DNA from 2 places in the Janthinobacterium goodfellowi genome. Region 1 is predicted to be linked to the other one. Evidence: predicted binding sites of a transcription regulator. Region 1 holds the regulator's gene; the other holds the start of a gene.
The links. Region 1 encodes FNR, which switches genes on or off when oxygen is low (the NO sensors DNR and NnrR bind a similar motif). Its sites were predicted from a motif close to TTGATNNNNATCAA; they were not measured.
Positions count from the first base shown of each region.

Region 1 (4,860 bases):
TCATCGGCTGCGGCGTGCTGCTGTACTCGCAGTCGAAAGTGAAAGTGGCCGCCGGCGCCCCCGCCGACGGCACCACGGGCCACGTCTGGGACGAGGACTTGAAGGAACTCAATACGCCGATGCCGCGCTGGTGGATGTGGCTGTTCTACATCACCATCGTCTTCGCGCTGGCCTACCTGTTCCTGTACCCGGGCCTGGGCACCTATGCCGGCAGCCTGGGCTGGAAATCGACGGGCCAGTACGAAGAAGAGCTGAAGAAGGCGGAAGCCGACTACGGTCCCCTGTTCAACAAGTACCTGAGCCAGGACTTGAAGACGGTGGCCGCCGATCCGCAGGCGCAAGCGATCGGCCAGCGTTTGTTCCTGACCTACTGCGCGCAATGCCACGGTTCGGATGCGCGCGGCAACAAGGGCTTCCCCAACCTGACCGACAAGGACTGGCTGTATGGCGGCGATCCCGACATCATCAAGACCACCATCATGCACGGCCGCAATGGGCAGATGCCGCCGATGGGCGCCGCGCTGGGTTCCGAAAAGGATGTCGAGAACGTGGCCCATTATGTGCTGAGCCTGTCCGGTTCCACCTCGGACCCCGTCAAGTCCGTGCTGGGCAAGGCCAAGTTCGGCGCCTGCATGGCCTGTCACGGCGCCGATGCGAAGGGCAACCAGATGCTCGGTGCGCCCAACCTGACGGACAAGATCTGGCTGTACGGCGGCAGCGCCGATACCATCATGGAAACCGTGCGCAAGGGGCGCAACAACACCATGCCGGCCTTCAGCGACTTCCTCGGCGAATCCAAGGTACACGTGCTGTCGGCGTATGTCTGGAGCCTGTCGAATCCCCAGACGCCCGTGAAATGATGTAATGGAACCTCAAGTCATCAAGATGTATGCGGCCCGCGAGCAAATCTACCCTCGCGAGGCCAAAGGACGCTACGCTACCTGGCGATGGGTATGCGTATGGCTTACCCAGCTCGCGTTCTACGGCTTGCCGTGGTTGACCTGGAATGGCAGGCAAGCCCTGCTGTTCGATTTGACCACGCGCAAGTTCTACATTTTCGGCGTCGTGCTGTGGCCCCAGGATTTCATCTATCTGGCGGCCCTGCTGATCATCTGTGCATATCTGCTGTTCCTCGTCACGGCCATTGCCGGGCGGGTGTGGTGCGGGTTCTCTTGCCCGCAAACGGTGTACACGGAAATCTTCCTGTGGGTCGAACGCCGCATCGAGGGCACGCGCAGCGCGCGCATGGCCCTCGACAAGCAGGGCCCCTCCGTGCGCAAGGCATTCAAGAAGACGGCCAAGCACCTGGTCTGGGGCGCCATCGCCCTGTGGACGGGCTTTACCTTTGTCGGCTACTTCACGCCGATCAAGGAACTGGCGCGCGAGGTGACCACCCTCAATTTCGGTCCCTGGGAATGGTTCTGGGTCTTGTTCTACAGCCTGGCAACCTACGGCAACGCGGGCTGGCTGCGCGAGCAGGTGTGCAAATACATGTGCCCCTACGCGCGCTTCCAGAGCGCCATGTTCGACCAGGACACCCTGATCATCACCTACGATGCCAAGCGCGGCGAACCACGCGGCGCGATGAGCAAGAAGGCCGGCAACAACGACAAGCTGGGCGACTGCATCGATTGCACCCTGTGCGTGCAGGTGTGTCCGACCGGCATCGATATCCGCAACGGCCTGCAGTATGAATGCATCGGCTGCGCCGCCTGCGTCGACGCCTGCAATACCGTGATGGACAAGGTCGAGCGGCCGCGTGGCCTGATACGCTACAGCACCGACCATGCGATGGAAAACAACTTCAATTCGAAGCAGATCCGCCAGCGCGCCATGCGCCCGCGCGTGCTGATCTACACGTCCATCCTGGCCCTGATCATCATCGCCGTGTGTACTTCGCTGGCCCTGCGCACGCCGCTGAAAATGGACGTGATCCGCGACCGCGGTTCGATGGGACGCGAAGTGGAAGACGGCATGATCGAAAACGTCTATCGTTTGCAGATCATGAACACCTCGGAGCAAAGCCAGCATTTCAAAATCAGCGCATCCGGCTTGCCGGGCCTGACCTTGCTGACGCGCGAAGAAGTGACCTTGCAGCCGACGGAAACGCTGGGCTGGCCGATCCGCCTGCGCGTGCCGCACGGCGTCGGCGAGAAGGGGTCGAACAAGATAGCGATCGAATTGCACTCGCTGGACGATCCGTCGCTGCATGTGCGCGAAAGCGCGGTCTTCATCGTGCCGCGCTAATGCAGGAAGGCCGGTCCCCGCATGGGGGCTGGCCGTACACACAGAAACACAGGAGAAATACCATGTCCGACAGTCTGAAACTGCAAGCTCCCGTTGCCCCGTGGTACAAGCATCGCTGGCCATGGCTGCTGATGATCGGTCCCGGCCTGTCCGTGGTCGTCGGCAGCTTCATGGGCTATATCGCGTTTACGCAGCCCGACGCGCTGGTGGTGGGCGATTATTACAAGCAGGGCAAGGCGATCAACCAGGATTTGCGGCGCGATACGGTCGCCAGCAACCTGGCGATGGATACGACCCTGGCGTATGACGTCGCTGCAGCGCGCCTCAGCGGTTCCGTGCACAGCTTCGGCAAGGCGTACCAGGGGCCGCTGCAGCTGCACCTGGCGCATGCGACCCTGCCGGAAAAGGATATCAAGCTGCTGGTGCAGCCCGATGCGGCCGGCAATTTCTCGGTGGCGCTGCCGATGCTCGAGCGCAGCCGCTGGCAGGTGCTGGTGGAAAACGACAAACGCGAGTGGCGCCTGTCCGGCATCTGGACCTGGCCGTTGCAACGCAGCATCGCGCTGCACGCGGATGAGGAACTGTAAGCCTTATTTACAGACGTCGGTGCCGGCCGTAATGGCTTTTAACTTGGCCGGCTGCAGGATCTCGATCTCGCGGTTGGAGACGCGCAGCCAGCCTTCCTTCTTGAACTTGGACAGCAGGCGGCTGACGCTCTCGATGGTCAGGCCCAGGTAGTTGCCGATTTCCTCGCGCGACATGCGCAGCTGGAAATTGCTGCCAGAATAGCCGCGCGCCTCATAGCGCGACGCCAGGTTGACGATGAAGGCGGCAAAGCGCTGCGTCGCCTGCATATTGCCCAGCAACAGCATCACGCTTTGCTCGCGCGTGATTTCCTGGCTCATCATGCGGTGGAAATGGCGGAGCAGGGTCGGCATATTGCCCAGCAATTGTTCCAGGCTGGAAAACGGGATTTCACACACTTCGCTGTCTTCCAGCGCCACCGCATTACAGTGGTGGCGGTCGGCGCTGATGGCGTCCATGCCCAGCAGTTCGCCGGCCATCTGGAAACCCGTCACCTGCTCTTCGCCGCCCGGATTGATCTGGTACGTCTTGAAGTGCCCCAGGCGGATCGCGTACAGGTTCTGGAACGAGTCGCCGATGCGGAACAGCGAGGCGCCGCGCACGATCTTGCGGCGGCGGCCGATGATCTGGTCCAGCCTGTCCATGTCGCCCACATCAAGGCCCATCGGCAGGCACAATTGATGCATGCTGCACGTCGAGCATCGCGCTCGCAACGCTTCCACGTTCACTGTGGGCAAGGTTGGAGTGAGTAGCGCTTCAGTCATGTCGGTACCTTTAAGAAAATGCAACAACAAGTTTACTGCATACCGGGTTGCCGTGTGCCAATTTCACCGTAATTTCGGCGAATAAACGACGTCCAGCCTTTAATTATATGGCAACATCGTCAAAAGCCCATGCGGAGAGGGCAATTTGCGTGGCGGCGCTTGCCAAGCTGGGGTATTGATAGGAAAATTCCTGACAGCATTATCTGCCGCCTGTGCCGCACGGTACTGAAAAGGAAATCATGAAGCCTCTCGGCATCAAAGCAAAAGTCGCGCTGGCTACCAGCCTGACCTCGATCGCCATGATCGCGCTGGTCACCATGATCCAGGTGCAGCACATGCGCGACGATTTCACCCGGGTCCTGCTGAGCCAGCAATCGTCGCTGATCACCCGCACCGCCGCCGAACTCGACGACAAGCTGGGCATGCTGCTGCAGATCGTCACCCTGACGGCACGGCAGCAGCCGCCGGAACTGATCGGCCAGCCCGCCCAATTGCGCGACTACTATTCGCGCCGCTCGATGCTGGTGCTGTTCGACGACGTGCTGGTGCTCGACGCGTACGGCGCCGTCGTGGCCGACATGCCGGAAGTGGCGGGGCGCGCCGGCATCAACGTCGCCGAGCGCGAGTACTTCCAGACCGTGCTGCGCACGCGCCAGCCCATGATCACCGAGCCGATGCTGGGCAAATCGAGCGGCATGCCCATCGTGCAGATGGTCGCGCCCATACTCGCCGCCGATGGCCGGGTGGCCGGCGTGTTGATCGGCGTGCTGCGCCTGTACAAGGACAACCTGCTGGGCCGCCTGCGTTCGGAAAAGATCGGCAAGAGCGGCTATTACTTCATCCTCACGCGCGGCGCCGTGCCGCGCTATGTGCTGCACCCCGACACCAGCCGTTTGCTGCAGCCGCGCCTGCCGAACGCCAACCTGACGACCACCCAGCTGCTGAAGGACGATGGCGAAGGCACCATGGTCAGCACCAACAGCCGCGGCATCACGGCCGTCAACAGTTTCAAGCGCCTGAAATCGGTGAACTGGCTGCTGGCCGCCTCGCTGCCCCTCGACGACGCCTTCGAACCGTTCGACGGCGTGCTGTACCGGCTGGTGCTGTGGAGCATCCTCGCCTCGCTGCTGGCCGCAGCCGTTCTGGGCTGGGTCACCGTGCGCCTGCTCTCGCCCCTGGTGCGCCTGCGCGACACCCTGCAGGCGCTGCGCACCAGCGGCAGCCGTTTCACCCCCGTGCCGGTGCAGCAGCGCGACGAGATCGG
Region 1 covers NZ_JBNYXN010000003.1:730,826-735,685, reverse strand. The annotation lists gene ccoP (cytochrome-c oxidase, cbb3-type subunit III) at 1-860, shown strand, start outside; gene ccoG (cytochrome c oxidase accessory protein CcoG) at 865-2,247, shown strand; gene ACQ4WQ_RS15730 (FixH family protein) at 2,310-2,834, shown strand; gene fnr (fumarate/nitrate reduction transcriptional regulator Fnr) at 2,838-3,596, opposite strand; gene ACQ4WQ_RS15720 (response regulator) at 3,836-4,860, shown strand, end outside.

Region 2 (4,860 bases), on a different contig from region 1:
GGCAAGCCGCCCCGGACGGCGCAGGCGCCCGGCAAGAAAGGCGCGCCGCAGGAGCCGGCGCCCGCCGCCGACATCGGCCTGGCCTGGAGCGTTTTCCAGCAGCACGCCCCCGGCTGGACCCTGGCTACGGTGCGCCTGCCCGTGCGCCCCGGCGAAGCCGTGCAATTCACGTGGCTGGCCAGCGATGCGCCGCACGAGCGGGCGCGCAGCCGCATCAGCATTGCGCCGGCCGACGGCACGGTCACGCAGAACGAGCCGTACAGCCAGCAGGCGCTGGGCTCGCGCCTCGTCAACATCATTTATCCACTGCACATGGGCACGTATTTTGGCTTGCCCGGCCGCATCATCGTCACCCTGGCCAGCCTGGGCCTGCCCCTGTTCGCCATCACGGGCTGGATGCTGTACCTGGGCCGCCGCAAGGCCAAGCGGGCCGTGCAGGCGCAGCGTGCGCTGCTGGTTGGCATTCCGGGCAAGACGGACACAGGTTTACCGACCCTGGTGGCCTACGCCAGCCAGTCCGGACAGGCCGAACGCCTGGCGCTGGAAAGCGCGCGCGCCTTGCAGCAGGCGGGCGTGGCCGTCGACGTGCAGTCGCTGGACCGCTTTGATCCCGCGCAATTGCGCCAGTACGAACGGGCCCTGATCGTCGCCAGCACCTTTGGCGAAGGCGAGGCGCCGGACGGCACGCGCCGCTTCGCGCGCCTGTTGCAGCAAACATCGGGCACGCAACTGGCGGGCCTGGCATTCGGCATGCTGGCCCTCGGCGACCGCCATTACGGCGCCTTCTGCGGCTTCGGCCATGCGCTGGCGCAACAATTGCAAGCGCTGGGCGCCACGCCTTTATTTCCGCTGATCGAAGTGGACAAGCACGACCCCGCCGCCCTGGCCGCCTGGTCGCAGGCGCTGGCCCGCTGCAGCGGCAGCGCCATCGACGCCATCGGCGTGCAGGAAGAAGCGTCGTACGCCGAGTGGCGCCTGGCGCGCCGCGTGCTGCTGAACCCGGGCAGCCTCGGTGGCGAACTGCATGAAATCACCTTGACGGGTCCCGCCGATGCTGCCTGGGAAGCGGGCGCGCTGGCGGAAATCATCGGGTGCAACGCGGACGGCAGCGAAGGCGACGCGCAGAGTGCCCGGCATGCGCCGCGCAGCTATTCGCTCGCGTCGCTGCCGTCCGATGGCGAACTGCAATTGCTGGTGCGCCAGGAACGCCATGCGGGCGAGGAAAACGAGGGCTACGGCCTCTGTTCCGGCTGGCTCACGCGCTTCGCCCCGCTGGGCGCCGGCATCCGTTTGCGCCTGCAAGCCAATCCCGCCTTCGCGCCCGCCCTGACCGACGTACCCTGCATTTATATCGGCAATGGTTCCGGCCTGGCCGGTCTGCGGGCGCACCTGCGCGCGCGCCACCGGGCGGGGCTGGCCCGCAACTGGCTGCTGTTCGGCGAGCGCCAGCAAGCTTTTGACAGCATCTGCGGCGCAGAGTTGCAAGGCTGGCTCGACGCTGGCCACCTGGCGCGCCTGGACCTGGTCTTTTCGCGCGACGGCAACGAGGGCGGCAAACGCGAATACGTGCAGGACCGCCTGCGCGCCAACGCCGGCGAGTTGCGCGGCTGGCTGGCGCAGGGCGCCATCGTCTACGTGTGCGGCAGCTTGCAAGGCATGGCGGCAGGAATCGATGCTGTGCTGCAAGAAGTGCTGGGACAGGACGGCCTCGACGCCCTGCTGGCGGCCGGACGCTACCGCCGCGACGTGTATTGATCTGCATCAGCCCGCCCTCCCGCGCCACCCGGCTATGTGGGCCGCCGCACGGTCAGCGCCAGCCATCGGACTACAGTGGGGACATCGCGGCATGGCAACATGCCCGTCCCCCACCACTGTCTGTGAGGCTAGCCATGAAAAACCCCTGGATGAGCATGTACCTGAGCGCCGCCAACCGCATCGCCAACACGGCGCGCGGCCATGCCACGGCCGCCGTCAAGCGCGAAGCGGCGAAAAATACGCGGCAATTGACGCAAGTGTGGTTCGACTCTTTCCTGCCCGCCGCAGGCAAGCCGCGGCGCAGCCGCAAGGCCAAATAAGAGGCGCAACTGGTGCAGTGCGTCACAGCAACTAGTTGAAGTTTCAATCAGATGAACTAAACTGCAAGCATGGTAGTACATAGAACGTGACCGGCAGGCGCCGCATCCCCGCGCCGCCGCCGGGACACCGGGAGACGACCATGTTGACGCTCAAAGTGCTGCTCTGCCTTGCCTTGTCGGCTCTGATGCTCGTGCCCCTCGTGCTGAGGGATGCGATGCAGACGTCGGCCGGGCAGCAGATGCAGGTGCCGAATGTCGATGCGCAGGGCATGTGGGCCCACTGGCCCAAGCAATAAGACGCGCGGCTGAGAAAACGTCGCTGGCTGCGTTGCTTTGACTTGCCGTACTAGCGTACTGTCTGCGTCAAAGACGCCTTGCCAGCGGCGTTTTTCAGCGGCGCTCGCTAGTGGTGCTCATCTTTAAAAACCGCATTGTTGCGGGTGGGGAATTGTTCTCTTCGCTCGTTTGTTTTTGTCTCGTTTCCCTCCTCCCCTCCACCAGATTTTTGATCCAGGTCATGGATTTCGCCCTTCGCTGCGTCCACACTGGAACAGTCCGCTTCGCGCCGCGAGGGACTTCACCGGGGGCATTGGCATGGGTAAATCACATTGGAAGGATGAGATGGCGCTGGGCGTTCCCGCCATCGACGAGGCGCATGAGGCGCTGTTTCAGGAGCTGGCGCGGCTGGGGCAGTTGAGCGACCGGCATTTCAGCGTGGCGTTCCGCGATCTGATCGCGGCCGTCGAACGCGATTTCCGCGAAGAAGAGGATTTGATGGAACAAATCGGCTTTCCCTCGCTGGCGAATCACCGCGAACAGCATGCGCGCGTGCTCAGCGGCTTGCACCATGCCTGGGCCGCCGTCGATGAAGGCGACCTGGAACAGGGCCGCCATGCGCTGTCGCTGTTGCCGCAATGGCTGATCTTCCACCAGGCCACCATGGACTTGGCCCTGGCGGCGGCGCTGGAACTGGTGCAGCGCCAGCCCAACTAGGTTCTACAGCAACAGCACCGTCGCCTGCTCGGGCATGACCACGCGGTAGTGTCCCGGGTATTTGTCTTCGCCGTCGAAAATCTTGCAAAACACGGGCTGGTTGATGTCGTTGACGGCCGCCTCGTTCATGGGCAAGGTGGCGATCAGCTGTTCGCCATCCATCAATTGCAAGGCGCTGCCCCGCTCGGCCGCGCAAAAGGCCAGCGATTGCACGTCGCTGGCAAATGGCCGCTTGTACCACGGCGTGATGGCCCGCACGGCGCGGCGGGCGTCGTGCAGGACTTGTCCCACGCGCGTGACGTTCCAGGCATCGCGCGCCACGGATGGCTGAAGGACGATATTGGCCGTCAGTTCGCCCCTGCCCTTGTTCACCAAGAACGTGCCATCCTGCGCGGCGATGTCATCGTTGAGCGGCACGACAAACACGCCGCCGGCCGACACCTTGATCGGCACGGGGGCGCCATTGCCTTGCAAGGCCACGCGCACGTCGTCGATGGTGGCGCTCAGCTTGGCAGGAATCAGGCGCAGGGCCATGACCACGCTGCCGCTCGACACTTGCCACACTTTCCGTGCCGTCAGATAACTCTCGCGGTAGGCCGTGAAGCGCACGCGCGGCGCCTTGGCGTCGCTGCTGGCGGTGATCGTCACCGTTTGCGAGGGCAAGGCTTCCTCTGCGCTCGCCGCTGGCGCCGGCGCAACGGGCGCAGCAGGCACGGCGGGCGGCGGCACAAGCGGTGGCGACACGGCGGCGGGCGGCGCGCTGGCGCTCTGCAGCGGCGCGGGAACAGCCGGCGGCGGCGCGTGTTCCTGGGCCTGGCCCAGCGACACGACACACAACCATCCGGCACAAGCGATCCATTTACGCATGCATTTCTTTCAATGAGGAAAATATTTTGTCAGCGCCTGCATTATCGCAGAAGGCCGGACGATGCGCCGCCCTTGGGCTGCCTGCACTCCGCTGTTTGCACTCCTTTGGTGCACACGCTTGATTATTTGGCAAAGACCACTTATATTGATAATGATTCTTATTCACAATAAATGAACGGAATCATGCACGACCTTTCCACTGCCAGGCGCGGGTGGAACTGCTATCCGAGCCAGATCCCGGGCCAGCGTCACGCCATCCCCCCAGCTACTGCGCCACTCGCCAGACGAGATAGGAACACACACGACTAAAAATACTCCAGGAAAATAATGCAATCGACCACCGTCTTCTCTTCTTCGCGCCTGCCCGCCTTGCGCCCCCTGCCCCGTTTATTACACATCAGTCTTCTCAGCCTTGCCGCTGGCGTGGCCCTGCCGGCACTGGCCGCCGACGCCGCCCCGGCCGACGTGACCATGCCGGCCGTCACCGTGCTGGGCCAGTCGACGCCGGCGACGGAAGGCACACAGTCGTACACGGCCGGCGAAGCGCGCAGCGCCACGCGCATGGACCTGTCGCTGCGCGAGACGCCGCAATCGGTCAGCGTCATCACGCGTCAGCTGCTCGACGACCTGGGCGCCGTGCGCCTGGACCAGGCGCTGGCGCAGACGACGGGTATCCAGGTGGGCCAGAACGATACGGAGCGCACGCGCTTTTATGCGCGCGGCTTCGGCATCAACAATCTGCAGATCGACGGCATGGCGCGCGGCGGCAATGCGCCGCTGCAAGACACGATTCTGTATGACCGCATCGAGGTCGTGCGCGGCGCCACGGGCCTGATGGGCGGCACGGGCGACCCGTCGGCCACCATCAACATGATACGCAAGCGGCCGACCAGGGACTTCCAGGCCAGCGCCGGCCTCATCATGG
Region 2 covers NZ_JBNYXN010000005.1:433,163-438,022, reverse strand. The annotation lists gene ACQ4WQ_RS20930 (PepSY domain-containing protein) at 1-1,755, shown strand, start outside; gene ACQ4WQ_RS20925 (hypothetical protein) at 1,890-2,075, shown strand; gene ACQ4WQ_RS20920 (hypothetical protein) at 2,216-2,371, shown strand; gene ACQ4WQ_RS20915 (bacteriohemerythrin) at 2,670-3,068, shown strand; gene ACQ4WQ_RS20910 (hypothetical protein) at 3,072-3,935, opposite strand; gene ACQ4WQ_RS20905 (TonB-dependent siderophore receptor) at 4,263-4,860, shown strand, end outside.
Region 2: the regulator FNR is predicted to act here: its motif matches at 2,581-2,594, upstream of ACQ4WQ_RS20915 (bacteriohemerythrin).